DNA from 2 places in the Rhizobium sp. BK529 genome. Region 2 is predicted to be linked to the other one. Evidence: predicted binding sites of a transcription regulator. Region 2 holds the regulator's gene; the other holds the start of a gene.
The links. Region 2 encodes LexA, which represses DNA repair genes until DNA is damaged. Its sites were predicted from a motif close to TGTTCNNNNTGTGTTCNG; they were not measured.

Region 1 (7,567 bases), 280 kb from region 2:
CCGAATTCCTGCAACTTGTAAGGCTGCTCGCTCGCCGGGAGGGTCAGGATATGATTGTCTTCTATCTCGATCTCGCACTGCTCGAGACCCAGACCCAACATTACAATCAACGGTTTCGTTCGCCTCACGGTCAGGCGGCAATTGGCGAAATACCGCCGTCGACCGAGATCATTCCTCGCGCTGCCGTAAAGATGCCGCCCGCCCCGAAGGTTGAAATCTCCCGCGCCAATGCTACGAAAAGAGCATGGGATAAAGGAGAACAGGATGAACGAGGAAATCACCTTCTACACCAACCCGATGTCGCGCGGCCGAATAGCGCGATGGATGCTGGAAGAAACCGGCGTCCCATATCATACCGAAATCCTGACTTTCGGCGGGACGATGAAGGAACCGGACTATCTGTCCGTCAACCCGATGGGCAAGGTGCCGGCGATCCGTCACGGGAAGACGATCGTGACGGAATGCGCGGCGATCTGTGCGTATCTTGCGGACGCCATTCCTCAAGCAGGCCTCGCGCCGCCGCCCGATGAACGGGCCGATTATTACCGCTGGATGTTCTTCGCCGCCGGGCCGCTGGAAGCCGCCGTCACACTGAAGGCGCTCGGCTTCGAAATTCCGCAGGAACGGCTGCGCATGGCCGGCTGCGGTTCCTTCGGCGATGTGATGGGCACATTGGAGAAGGCAGTTTCGGCCGCCTCCCCCTATATCACCGGCAAGCGCTTCACAGCGGCCGACGTCTATGTAGGCTCGCATATCGGCTGGGGGCTTGCCTTCGGCAGCATCGAAAAACGCCAGGTCTTCGTCGACTATTTTGGCCGGCTGTCCGAACGTGATGCCTATAAGCGGGCAACGGCCTTGGACGAAGAAGCGGCGAAAGCGATGCAGGCTGCCTGAGCATCCTACGCAAGCGGCATATAAATGTCCGTCCGCAATTCAGTCGGCGCGACCTGGCGCGGATTGTTGAGGTATTCCTCGAACATGATGCGATCCCGGAGCTGCCGGCCGGATGCCGGCAGCCACTGGGCATAGAGCCACTGATAGGCCTTGTACATGTCGGCATAAGGTCCTTTGTGATGCAGAACGGCATAGTCGCCGCCTTCCACCTTCAGCCGCTCCAGCGGTGCGTTGACTGCCGTCTCGCTACCAGCTGTCACACAGGCTATCGAGCGCAGTTTCTCGGGCTGCACCAGATCGGGGTCGTCGAGATAGACGCCGATCATCCGCATGTCGGGCTTTGCAAGTCCACGGGCGTAAAGCATGCCGAACAGCGTTTCGAAGGCCTTTCCGATCTCCATATAGGAGCCGGTATGAGGAACGCCGACCAATTCGAGCGGTGGAATGGTTTTCAGGGTGACATCAAACATGGCTTGCGCCTTTCCGGAGATTGAGAGTTCGAACTGCGTGTGGCTTCCCTCTTTCCGGTAACGTGCCGGCGGCATTCCGTAGACCGATTTGAAGATGCGGTTGAAGGACTGGAGATTAGGATAGCCTGATCGCTTCGCAATCTCGCTGACATCAAGATCCGTGCGGACGATGTCGCCCGCCGCGCGATGCAGCCGCAGCCGCTTGACGGTCGCCGCCAGCGTCTCGCCGTAAATCGCCCTGTAGATCCGATGCCAGTGATAGCTTGATAGGCAGGCAATCTCGGCCAGCCGCTCCATATCCAGATCCTCGTCCAGATGATCATGAATATAGGCCGAAACCCGTCTCAGACGGTCTTCGTAAAGCGCCCATACCATTTCAGCCACCATGTCAAACCCCGCTATTCGATCGGCTGCAGCAAAGCATAGCCTCATTTGACAAATCCTGCGGACTTCTCATGACACGCAGGAGGTCTGCGCCTTGTCGCGCTCGGAACAACCTCATGCAGAACAAAAGCGACGCTCGCCCAAAAAGAAAAGGCGGGAACATGTCCCGCCTTTGCAATCAATCCATGTTGGAGTTCAGCTTGCGAGTGCCGCCGCAACGGCCTCAAGCGCCTCGTCAGCCTTGGCGCCATCGGGGCCGCCGGCCTGGGCCATGTCAGGACGGCCGCCGCCGCCCTTGCCGCCGAGCGCTGCAGAGGCGACACGCACCAGATCGACCGCGCTGAAACGGTCGACGAGATCAGGCGTGACGGCGACGACTGCGCTTGCCTTGCCGTCTTCCGAAACGCCGATCAGCGTCACGACACCGGAGCCGATGCTGGCCTTGCCGTCATCGGCGAGACCCTTCAGATCCTTCGGGTCGACACCGGCCACGGCCTTGCCGAGGAACTTGACGCCGGCGACCTCACGCACGGCATCGGCAGAACCGCCCTGCCCGCCGCCCATGGCGAGCTTGCGCTTGGCATCGGCCAGTTCCTTTTCGAGTTTGCGGCGCTCGTCCATCAGCGCCTCGACTCGCGAGAGGACCTCGGACGGCTGAACCTTCAGCGAGGCAGCGAGCGTTTTCACGCGTTCGTCCTGCTCGGCAAGATATTCGCGCGCCGCTTCGCCGGTGACGGCTTCGAGACGGCGAACGCCAGCCCCGACAGCGCTTTCGCCAAGGATGCGAACGAGACCGATCTGGCCGGTGGCAGATACATGCGTACCGCCGCAGAGCTCAATCGAATAAGGCTTGCCGGCCTTGGCTCCATGCAGACTGGTGCCCATCGATACGACACGCACTTCATCGCCGTACTTTTCGCCGAAGAGCGCCATGGCGCCTTCTTCGATCGCGTCGTCGACGCTCATGAGGCGGGTCGTAACAGGCGCATTCTGCAGAATGATCTCATTGGCCATTTCTTCGACGGCTTTCAACTCCTCAGCCGTCATCGGCTTCGGATGCGAAACGTCGAAGCGCAGGCGCTCGGGGGCGACCAGCGAACCCTTCTGGGCGACATGGGTGCCGAGCACTTCGCGCAGCGCCTCATGCAGAAGATGCGTTGCCGAGTGGTTGGCGCGCAGGCGGGAACGGCGGGCGTGATCGACTGTCAGGACAACCGCCTCGCCGGTCTTGAACGCGCCTTCGACAACGGTGCCAGAATGCACGAACAGGCCTTCGCCCTTCTTCTGCGTGTCCGATATCTCAATCTTGCCGTGGTCGGTGGAGATGACGCCGGTATCACCCATCTGGCCGCCGGACTCACCGTAGAACGGCGTCTGGTTGACAACGATCTGCACTTTGTCGCCGGCCCTGGCCTCAGCGGCAACGGCGCCGTCCTTGACGATCGCTTGCACCACGCCTTCGGCCGTCTCGGTGTCGTAACCGAGGAACTCGGTCGCGCCATGCTTTTCCTTGAGCTCGAACCAGACGGTTTCGGTCGCCTTCTCGCCCGAGCCGGCCCAATGCGAGCGTGCCTCGGCCTTCTGGCGCTCCATCGCATCGGTGAAGCCCGAGATATCGACGCCGATTTCGCGGGCGCGCAGGGCATCCTGTGTCAGATCGAGCGGGAAGCCGTAGGTGTCGTAGAGCCTGAAGGCGGTCTCGCCGTCCAGCATGTCGCCCTTGGTCAGGTCGGCGGTCGCATCCGACAGAAGCGACAGGCCGCGCTCCAGCGTCTTGCGGAAACGGCCTTCTTCGAGCTTCAGCGTTTCAGAAATCAGGGCTTCGGCGCGCACCAGTTCCGGATAGGCACGGCCCATCTCCTGCACCAGCGTCGGCAGCAGCTTGTACATCAGCGGCTCCTTAGCGCCGAGAAGCTGGGCGTGGCGCATGGCGCGGCGCATGATGCGGCGCAGCACGTAGCCGCGGCCTTCGTTCGACGGCAGCACGCCATCGGCGATCAGGAAGGCCGACGAGCGAAGGTGATCGGCGATGACGCGATGGCTTGCGGAACCTTCAGCCTTGACGCCCATCGTATCCTCGATGGCGCCGATCAGCGTACGGAAGAGGTCGGTGTCGAAGACGCTCTGGACGCCCTGCAAAACGGCGGCCATACGCTCCAGGCCCATGCCGGTATCGATCGACGGGCGCGGCAGCGGATTGCGCACGCCGGGCTCGGTCTGTTCGAATTGCATGAAGACGAGGTTCCAGAATTCCAGGAACCGGTCGCCATCCTCTTCCGGCGAGCCGGGAGGGCCGCCCCAGATCTTCTCGCCCTGGTCGATGAAGATTTCCGAGCACGGACCGCAGGGGCCGGTATCGCCCATCTGCCAGAAATTGTCCGACGTCGGGATGCGGATGATCTTATCGTCGGAGAAGCCGGCAATCTTCTTCCACAGCGTCGCTGCTTCCTCGTCTTCGGAATAGACGGTCACCAGCAGGCGGTTCTTCGGCAGGTCGAAACCTTCGGTGACGAGCTTCCAGGCAAGCTCGATCGCATTCTCCTTGAAATAGTCGCCGAAGGAGAAGTTGCCGAGCATTTCGAAGAAGGTCAGGTGGCGCGCGGTATAGCCGACATTATCGAGATCGTTATGCTTGCCGCCGGCGCGCACGCACTTCTGCGAGGTGGTCGCCGTCGAGTAGGGACGCTTTTCCAAGCCGGTGAAGACGTTCTTGAACTGGACCATGCCGGCATTGGTGAACATCAGCGTCGGGTCATTGCGCGGCACGAGCGGGCTCGATGGAACGATCTCGTGGCCGTTCTTCTTGAAGTAGTCGAGGAAGGTCGACCGGATATCGTTTACACCGCTCATTTCATGCCCTTCGATGCTGCCAGCAGGCAGGTAAAATTAAATCCATCGGCTTTTATCGTTCGACCTAGCCACTGTCCAGCGAACAAACAAAACCGGCCGCATTCTCGTCACAGAATGCGGCCGGTTGGAATTCGATTCAGTTATGGCCGATCACATGTCGCCGGCGTCACCTGCATCGTCACCGGCGTCAGGGCCGCCATTCTGCAGGAAGCGGTCGGCGATCAGGCCGGCATTCTGGCGCAGCGCCGTTTCGATCTCGCGGGCGAGATCCGGATTGTCGCGCAGAAAGATCTTGGCGTTCTCGCGGCCCTGGCCGAGGCGCTGGCTGTTGTAGGAGAACCAGGCGCCGGACTTTTCGACGATGCCGGCCTTGACGCCGAGGTCGATGAGTTCGCCGGTCTTGGAAACGCCCTCGCCATACATGATGTCGAATTCGACCTGCTTGAAGGGAGGCGCCATCTTGTTCTTGACGACCTTGACGCGCGTCTGGTTGCCGATCACCTCTTCGCGTTCCTTCACCTGGCCGATGCGGCGGATGTCGAGGCGGACGGAGGCGTAGAACTTGAGGGCGTTGCCGCCCGTCGTCGTTTCCGGCGAACCGAACATGACGCCAATCTTCATGCGGATCTGGTTGATGAAGATCACCATGCAGTTGGACTTGGAGATCGAGGCCGTCAGCTTGCGCAGCGCCTGGCTCATCAGGCGGGCCTGCATGCCCGGCAGGTTGTCGCCCATTTCGCCTTCGATTTCGGCGCGCGGCGTCAGCGCTGCGACCGAGTCGACGACGAGAACGTCGATAGCGCCGGAGCGCACCAGCGTGTCGGTGATTTCGAGTGCCTGTTCGCCGGTATCGGGCTGGGAGATCAGCAGGTTCTGCAGATCGACGCCGAGCTTGCGGGCGTAGACCGGATCGAGCGCATGTTCGGCGTCGACGAACGCGCAGATGCCGCCCTTCTTCTGGGATTCGGCAATGGTCTGCAGAGCGAGCGTCGTCTTACCGGAGCTTTCCGGACCGTAAATCTCGATGATACGACCCTTCGGCAGACCGCCAATGCCGAGCGCGATATCGAGGCTGAGAGAACCTGTGGAAACCGTTTCGATCTCGACGATGTTCTCGTTCGAGCCGAGTTTCATGATCGAGCCCTTGCCGAACGACCGCTCAATCTGTGAGAGTGCCGCTTCGAGCGCCTTGCTTTTGTCCACCGATTTGTCCTCTACGAGCCGCAATGAATTCTGAGACATTCGATCCACCTTTAGGTTATTGACGCTGCTCAAGCAATGTCGCCGCTGATGCGAAGTTTGTACTCCATTTGTTCTTATTTCGCAATGGGGTTGCAAATAATTGAAAGAAAAAGGTAAAACGGCCTGTGTTCTATTTTTGTTTTATCGATGCAAAGCAACGGCTTAGTGTGCTTCGCCCCGTGAATGCGGCCACTTTGCCCGCCATTCGATTCGCTTCCGGAGTGCAGAAATGAGCGCTAAGATTCTCGTTCTCGGCGGCGCCCATATCGATCGCCGCGGCCGCATTTCCGGCGAGACGGCGCCGGGCGCCAGCAATCCCGGCACATGGTTCGAGGAACCCGGCGGCGGCGGCTTCAATGCGGCGCGCAATCTCGCCCGCCTCGGATTCGACGTGACGATGATTTCACCGCGCGGCGGCGACCCGATCGGCGAGATGGTGAGCGAGGCGGCGGACTTTGCCGGGATTAACGACCGCCCCTTCGTTTTCCTCGACCGCAAGACGCCGAGCTATACGGCGATCATCGAGAGGGACGGCAATCTGGTCATCGCGCTTGCCGATATGGATCTCTATCGATTCTTTGCACCGCGGCGGCTGTCGATCCGCTGGGTGCGTGACGCTTTCGCCGCCACCGATTTCATCCTCTTCGATGCCAATCTGCCCGAGGAAACAGCTGTCGCCATCGTTGCGAAAGCCAAGGCACTCGGCAGGCCGGTTGCGGCTATCGCCATCTCGCCGGCAAAGGTGGTGCGCCTCCTGCCCTGCCTCGACGGTATCGACTATCTCTTCCTCAACGAGGCCGAGGCTGCGGCCCTTGTCGGCGACCGCCCGGACGATGCTGCCGGCTGGCCGTCGCTGCTCGGTGACATCGGTGTTGGCGGAGCGGTCGTCACCCGCGGCCAGCGCGAGCTCGTCGCCTTCAAGGAAGGCCGTGCGCTCGTCCTGCAGCCGCCGATTTCCGACACTGTCGCCGATGTCACCGGTGCGGGAGATTCGCTTGCAGCCGGTACGCTCTCCGCCCTGATGCTCGGCTTGCCGCTCGAAGAAGCGGTTCGTCATGGCGCTGCTGCCGCAGCATTGACCGTCCAGTCATCGCATGCCGTGAACGAAAATCTTTCGCCTGACCTGCTCCGCGACATGCTTTCGCTTGTCCCGGCGGCGAGAATTCTGCATTGAAGCCGCTAAATCGATAAACGGATACGGATCATGACCAAACCCATCTCACCTCAGCTGCCGATTTCCTATTCGAAGGAAGTGGCCGCCGCCAAGCAGCGCGGCGCCCCGATCGTGGCGCTCGAATCGACCATCATCACCCATGGCATGCCCTACCCCGGCAATATCGAGATGGCGCGCAGCGTCGAATCGATCATCCGCGATCAGGGTGCCGTTCCCGCCACCATCGCCGTCATTCATGGCAGGCTGCATATTGGCCTCGAGGCTGCCGAACTGGAGCAGCTTGCCCAGGCCAAGGATGTCATGAAAGTTTCGCGCGCCGATATCGCCTTCGCGATCGCCGAACGCCGCACCGGGGCGACGACAGTAGCCGCCACGATGATTGCGGCGGCGCTTGCCGGCATCAAGGTCTTCGCCACCGGCGGCATCGGCGGCGTGCACCGCGGTGCTGAAGAAACCTTCGATATCTCTGCCGACCTCGAAGAGCTCGCCCGCACCGGCGTCATTGTCGTCTGCGCCGGCGCCAAGGCGATCCTCGATATTCCGAAGACGCTGG
Region 2 (7,567 bases):
GGCGGCTTCCACAGCCTTTTCGACACCCTTGCCGAGATAGCGCTTGCCGCCATCGCGCACTTCGACGGCTTCATGCGCCCCCGTCGACGCACCCGAGGGAACAGCTGCACGGCCCATGCTACCGTCTTCGAGATAGACATCGACCTCGACGGTGGGGTTACCACGGCTATCGAGAATCTCGCGGGCGATGATATCGGTAATTGCAGTCATGGTTTTTTCCTGCTCGGTGGGTGGATAAATCGTTTGAAACCGTCTTAATCGAAGGTGCGCAAATTACAATGGCGGTTTGCGACACGTTCGACCTGCATCTCTGATCGTCGCTATAGCACGATCATGTCAGGCTTTTGACTGTCAGCGCTTGGCAACCGCGTCGAAGGCCAGGAGCTTTTCCAGAAGCCGCGGCATGTCCCTGAGGTAGACCATGTTGGGGCCGTCGCAGGGCGCATTGTCGGGATCCTGATGGGTTTCGATGAAGACGCCGGCGACGCCGACAGCCACGGCCGCACGTGCCAGCGTTTCCACGAATTGCCGCTCTCCCCCGGACGTTTCCCCCTGCCCGCCCGGCTGCTGGACCGAGTGCGTGGCGTCGAAGATGACCGGCGCACTCGTTGCTGCCATGATCGGCAGGGAACGCATGTCGGAGACCAGCGTATTATAGCCGAAGGACGCGCCGCGTTCGCAGAGCAGGATGTTGGGATTGCCGCTCTGGTTCAGCTTGCCAAGGACGTTCTTCATATCCCAGGGCGCCAGAAACTGGCCCTTCTTGACATTGATAACGCGGCCGGTCTTGGCGGCGGCCACCAAAAGATCCGTCTGGCGGGACAGGAAGGCGGGTATCTGCAGAATATCGACGACCTTGGCCACTTCGACGCATTGTTCTTCATTATGGATGTCAGTCAGAACCGGAATGCCGAGTTCCTTCTTCAGATCGGCAAAGATTTCCAGCCCTTTCTCAAGGCCGACGCCGCGCTTGCTCGACAGGGACGAGCGGTTCGCCTTGTCGAAAGAGGTCTTGTAGACGAGGCCGATGCCGAGCTTGGCGCAAAGCTCCTTCAGGGTCCCGGCAACCATGAACGCGTGATCGCGGCTTTCCAGTTCGCAGGCACCAGCGATCAGCGACAGGCGGCCGGTGTTGGAGAAGGTGACCTTGCCGGCACCCTCGCCGACCGTCACCACGGAATTGGTATTGGTGCTCATGATGTTTCCTCGAAAGCGAAGAGCACGCCCTGGCCGGGCGCGGGCTCCACCAGAATACGGTTGCCCTTGCGTGTATAGGTCACCCCGTTAGCAGCCAAATGCGCTTCTGTCACTGTCCGATCGCCGACAGCAAAGAGGATCGCCCGGCCACGCAGGCCGCGATCCGTATCCGGCGTGACCAAATCGAAATAGGCCTCCAACCCCTCCGGGGTCATCAGACTGATCTTTGCGTTATCGGTGGACACGTCGAGCCCAAAACTCGTTTCCTCGACAGAGGTGGCTTTTACCGTCGCAGTAACGAATTCGCTGAAGGCCGTAGGCTCCGGCGCCCCAAGCACAATTTCGGCAATGCCGGTCACGCCGTTGGCATGCGCCTCCAGCGCACCCCGGTCGGCTGGCAGCGGGTTGATGCGTTCAACGGCGAAGAGGAAGAAATCCGGCGCCCTGAGATCGCCGGCGAAGGCAAGCCGGAAGCCAGCAACGCTTTCGGCATCATCAGGCATTTTTACGGGGCGCTCGAACTGCAACACGGATCCGGCACTGACGCCGCCCTTAACGAATCGAGCATGATCGTGCTTGGCATCCCTTGTACTGAAGGCGATGGCAGACAGTCCCTCGCTGCCGCACCGGAAGCGAAAAGCCTGGTTGCGGGCGGTGAAGACGTTGCCTCTCCGCGCCGTCCTCTCGCTCTCTTCGACACTCGCAACGCCCAACGGCTCGAGGTAGGTTTTGTCCGCGAAGAAAACGCAGGCATTTTCCGTGCCGAAGGGATGACGTGCATCCGGCGCGACGGTGAAGCCCAGTTTGCCCAGCCTTTCGCGTGCGAGCGCAATGTCGGTAACCGGCAAAACGAGATGATCGATCGGATACGTGTCTTGGGTCATCAGCTGCTCTCCTGCCATCGTCAGGATGATGTGCTTCGACAGGCGTTCCGAAGCAAGGCCGGATGGCTTTTCCGGCGATAAAAATAAAATTCTCAGCAGAATGAACAGAAGTTTTACGAAAATTTAGCCACTTGCGGAACACATATGGAACATATAGTGTCTGTTCTGGATTTGTTTCAATACTGGGGTATACGCCATGCTCACGCGCAAACAACAGGAACTTCTTCTTTTCATTCATGAAAGGATGAAGGAATCCGGCGTTCCGCCATCTTTCGACGAGATGAAGGATGCCCTGGATCTGGCATCGAAATCCGGCATTCACCGGCTGATCACCGCGCTCGAAGAACGCGGCTTCATTCGCCGGCTTCCGAACCGGGCGCGTGCGCTCGAAGTCATCAAATTGCCGGAAGCCTATAACCCGAGCCTGCAGCCGCGGCGCGGCTTTTCGCCAAGCGTCATAGAAGGCAGCCTTGGCAAGCCGCAGCATGTTGCGCCTCCCGCTCCGGCAAAGCCGGCACCTGTTGCCGACAATGGCAATGCCGTCTCCGTGCCGGTCATGGGTCGGATCGCTGCCGGCGTGCCGATCTCGGCAATCCAGAACAACACACACGACATTACCGTTTCCTCCGACATGCTGGGCTCGGGCGAACATTATGCGCTCGAAGTTCGCGGCGACTCGATGATCGAAGCCGGCATCTTCGATGGCGACACGGTCATCATCCGCAACGGCAGCACAGCCAATCCAGGCGATATCGTCGTGGCACTCGTCGATGACGAGGAAGCGACGCTCAAGCGCTTCCGCCGCAAGGGCGCATCGATTGCACTCGAAGCTGCAAACCCTGCCTACGAGACACGCATCTTCCCGCCGGATCGCGTCAAGGTACAGGGCAAACTCGTTGGGCTTATTCGCCGCTATCACTGATCGGTGACGGTCTGTCGTCAGCAAATGTATCGCTGCGCCAATCATAGGCGCGGTGGCGCATCCAGGGTCGCAGTAAGGTATCGAATGCGGTTGCTACCTGCAGCCCCTTATCAGTGAAACGAAGTTCAACTGAACCCGTTTTGCGCAGCGTCTCGCCGGTGAAAAGCATTGCGCCGGAGCGGCAGCGGTCAAACCGCAGGTGAACAGGCGTGACGACGATATCCGCCGTATCGCAGGCAGGTCCGAGATAGGCTGCGTTATTGATGACCGTTAGTTGCTTCCCATTCTTGAGCGAGACTGTACACCAGGCACCCTTCAGGCAGGTGAAGCGCAACGGCGGGCCGGTGGCCACAGCCTGTATCATCACCTCTCTGGATTCATCCAGCTGATCTGGCGAGAACTTCAATCTTTTGCCTTCCGGCGCAGCGGGCGCGTTGGCATCCGTGATCATGATCGGCTTCTGGTGCTCCTCGATCGCAAGTGCCCGCTGCCATTGCTGAAAGATGAAGGAAGGCGGTTTTTCGCGGTTCGAAGCCATCGCCTCACCATCAACGACAGCGACCAAACCGCCGTCTTCGGCGATGGCGACATCAGGTGCAGAGTTTCCCGGCAGCAGCGCAACAGTTAGCGTTGAGGCCGCGACGATCGCCGTTCCGGCGTGCCGCAGCCGGCTTTTGAGCAGCGTCAACAGCAGGAAGCCGAAGACTGCCGTCGGGAAGTACCAGCCGGGCAAACGGCCTACATCTATGTTGCCGCCCCAATCCGATACCGTCTTTGCGATCTTGATCACAAGATCGAGACCGAATCCCGTGATCTGCCAAAGCGGACCGTCGAGGCCGAAGGGCATCAGCAGCATCGCCATCATGCCGGACGGCATGACAATGAAGGAAATGACTGGCATGGCCGCAAGGTTTGCGGGTAATCCGTAAGTGCTCAGCCGATGGAAATGTTCGATCGAGAATAGTGCGGTCGAGAAGCCGCCAATCAGCGAGGTCAGAAAGATGCCGCCAAAAAAGCCCCCGATCATGAAAAGAGGTTTCATGATCGGCAATTTGGCGAGGGCATTCTCTCGCATTGGCCGCCCTTTCCAGAGATCGTAGCCGGCAACCAGGGCAAGCGTTGCGGCAAAGGACATCTGGAAGCTTGGCCCGAGCACTTCAGATGGCGAGACTGCAAGAATTACGAGAGCGGATAGGGCTACGTTTCTGAGGCTGATCGACGGCCGATCAAAAAAGACGGCAATCAGCATGATCGCCATCATGATGAAGGCGCGTTCGGCGGATACGGCAAAGCCAGAGATCAGATAATAGGCCGTCACTGCGGCAAGCGCACCGGCTGCGGCGATCTTCTTCGTCGGCCAGGCCTGGGCAACGCTCGCAAACAGGCTGAGAATGACGCGCAGACCGACATAGAAGATTCCGGCCGACAACGCCATGTTGAGGCCGGAAATTGCAACGATATGGGCAAGCCCCGATTGCCGCAGCGCCTCGGTCGTTTCATCGGAGATTGCGCGTCGCTCATCGGTAACAAGAGAGGCAGCAAAGGCGCCGGTATCGCCGGGCAGGACGGAACGGATGCGATCGCCAATGCCACTTCTGAGACGAAAGAGCCATTCAAGGACGACCTCACCAACCGATCCCTCTTGCACCGGTTGCGATGCAACCTCCTTCGGCGCACCGTAGAAAAAGCCGTTGGCACCTATCCCATCGTAGTAGGCGCCGAAGGCAAAGTCATATAGCTGCGGGAGGGCTGGTCCCGCCGGAGGCGTCAGGCGTGCCCGGCCCTCGATAACGGCGCCGAGCTCGAAAGCCTCTTTGGCACCGCGTACGAGCACCGAAATGCGTTCAGGCGGACGCTTGACCTCAGGGGCATCCGTTCGGCTGACGCCAAGAATATAACGCCAGCGCCCCGGCCCATCACCTTCGCGGCGTTCGACACGGCCAGTGACGGTCGTCGTCACCGCGGAATCGAGGATGACTGTCCGAGCCCGCCAAGTTTCGATCTGTGCCGAAAGCATTCCTCCAACAAAGAGAAGGACGGCCATCAGCGTCGCCTGTAGCTTTGGGCGCTCATATCCGCAGAGCGTAACAGCAATGACGAGAACAAGCAGGCAGAGCAAAGCCGACGTGGCCGGAAAATCCGCAGCCATCAAAAACCAGGTTGCGGCACCTGCCCCGAGAAAGACCGGCGAGAACAGGACAAGGCGGCCATGCCCCGCCTCTTCCGACACCATCCGCATCGACGACTCGACGCATCGTTTCGCAGCGGCTGACAATCGCCATCGAAACGGGACTGATGCCTGCGTCCGCGCCGGTTGCGTGACAATGGCGCGCGGACCGACAGCAACAAAATCCATCTTTTCATCGATGGACTGGGCCTGCCGTTCTCTTGTCTCGAACCCCGTCATAATCGTCTGGACCCGCCCCCGGATACCAGCAGAATGCAACCTGGGATGAAAACGCGCAAACAATAATCGATTGAAATAGGAGGAAAATTCTGCTGGAGCAAAAAAACCAGCCAAATCATAGTGTTCTGATATGCATGCAGATCATCGCTGCAGTGCCTAAAAGATGATGCCGCGATGCACAAAATGGCATCAGGGTAACTTGGCATTAGCTTCCCGATCATATAGCTATCGGTTAGGACGCTTAACCCTTATGGCGCTTTTGCGGCGCCAACCGCCACCCCGGAGGATCAGCATGACGGATCAAAGCGCTACAATCAAAATCGGTGACAAATCAGTCGACCTCGCCGTTCGAAAAGGCACGGTCGGGCCCGACGTCATCGACATCGGTGCACTCTACAAGAACACAGCCTCCTTCACGTACGACCCGGGTTTTACGTCGACCGCATCCTGTGAATCGAAGATCACCTATATCGACGGTGACGAGGGCGTTCTGCTGCATCGTGGCTATCCGATCGAGCAACTTGCCGAGCACGGCGACTTCCTGGAAGTCTGCTATCTGCTGCTCTACGGCGAACTGCCGACGGCCGCTCAGAAGAAGGACTTTGACTACCGGGTCACGCACCACACGATGGTGCACGAACAGATGAGCCGCTTCTTCACCGGCTTCCGCCGCGACGCGCATCCGATGGCTGTCATGTGTGGCTGTGTCGGCGCGCTCTCGGCATTCTATCATGACTCGACAGACATCACCGATCCGCACCAGCGCATGGTTGCCAGCCTGCGCATGATCGCCAAGATGCCGACGCTTGCCGCTATGGCCTATAAATACCATATCGGCCAGCCCTTCGTTTATCCGAAGAACGATCTGGATTACGCATCTAACTTCCTGCGCATGTGCTTTGCCGTCCCTTGCGAAGAATATGTCGTCAATCCGGTGCTTGCGCGGGCCATGGACCGCATCTTCATCCTGCATGCCGACCATGAGCAGAACGCGTCGACCTCGACGGTCCGTCTCGCTGGTTCGTCGGGTGCAAACCCGTTCGCCTGCATTGCCGCAGGTATTGCCTGCCTCTGGGGCCCGGCTCACGGCGGCGCCAATGAAGCAGCCCTCAACATGCTGACGGAAATTGGCTCGGTTGACCGCATTCCGGAATATATCGCCCGCGCTAAGGACAAGAATGATCCCTTCCGCCTGATGGGCTTCGGTCATCGCGTCTATAAGAACTACGATCCGCGCGCCAAGATCATGCAGAAGACGACGCATGAAGTTCTCGGCGAACTCGGCATCAAGGACGATCCGCTTCTCGAAGTCGCAATGGAACTGGAGCGCATCGCTCTGACCGATGAATATTTCATCGAGAAGAAGCTCTATCCGAATATCGACTTCTACTCCGGCATCACCCTGAAGGCCCTTGGCTTCCCCACGACCATGTTCACCGTACTCTTTGCTCTGGCCCGCACCGTCGGCTGGATCGCACAGTGGAACGAAATGATCGAAGATCCGGAACAGCGTATCGGCCGTCCGCGCCAGCTCTATATCGGCGAACCGAAGCGCGATTACGTGCCGGTTTCCAAGCGCTAGGCGCTGCGACAAAGCAAAAAGAAAACCCGGTCAGTTCAGAAATGGCCGGGTTTTTTGTTGGCTAGAACATCGAGGAGGATCTGCGCCGCGTGTTCGCCAGGCGGCCTCTCAGTCTGCATGCGCTGCCAGATGAGCTCGTAGCCTTCCTTCATCGCTTTGAGCTGGTAGGTGTCGGCCGACAGTCGTTCCATCCAACGCGCAAGGCTTGCGCCGCGAACAATATCGTTCAGATATTCCGGCACGACCGCGTAGTCGGCAATCAGGTTCGGCAGCGCGCCAGTCCAGGTCTTGATGCCCGATGTCAGCATGCGCATGATCCAGTCCACCTTGTAGGCAGAAACGACGGGTACATCGGCAAGCGCCAGTTCGAGGATAACGGTGCCGGATGCCGCCATGGCCGCATCGGCTTCTGCGAAAGCTTTCCACTTCGCCTCGGCACCGACGACGATGTCAGGCTTGACCGTCCATCCCGCCGTTATTTCTCGCACAAGGGCTTCCTTGTGCGCCACGGTCGGCAGAATGAACCGCATCGGGCCATTGCGGGCGACGAGTTCCTGGGCTGCAACCTCGAAATA

Region 1: recA (recombinase RecA) is a predicted target of LexA. The motif match lies at 5,967-5,984, and genes of this name have one in related genera.

Annotation. Positions count from the first base shown of each region.
Region 1 is NZ_JACIAU010000001.1:1,382,445-1,390,011, reverse strand. It holds gene FHX08_RS07055 (glutathione S-transferase family protein) at 265-894, shown strand; gene FHX08_RS07050 (GyrI-like domain-containing protein) at 900-1,751, opposite strand; gene alaS (alanine--tRNA ligase) at 1,944-4,598, opposite strand; gene recA (recombinase RecA) at 4,749-5,840, opposite strand; gene FHX08_RS07035 (carbohydrate kinase family protein) at 6,070-7,014, shown strand; gene FHX08_RS07030 (pseudouridine-5'-phosphate glycosidase) at 7,045-7,567, shown strand, end outside.
Region 2 is NZ_JACIAU010000001.1:1,660,239-1,667,805, forward strand. It holds gene eno (phosphopyruvate hydratase) at 1-210, opposite strand, end outside; gene kdsA (3-deoxy-8-phosphooctulonate synthase) at 352-1,197, opposite strand; gene FHX08_RS08370 (VOC family protein) at 1,194-2,081, opposite strand; gene lexA (transcriptional repressor LexA) at 2,278-3,003, shown strand; gene FHX08_RS08380 (ComEC/Rec2 family competence protein) at 2,984-5,410, opposite strand; gene gltA (citrate synthase) at 5,703-6,992, shown strand; gene lpxB (lipid-A-disaccharide synthase) at 7,028-7,567, opposite strand, start outside.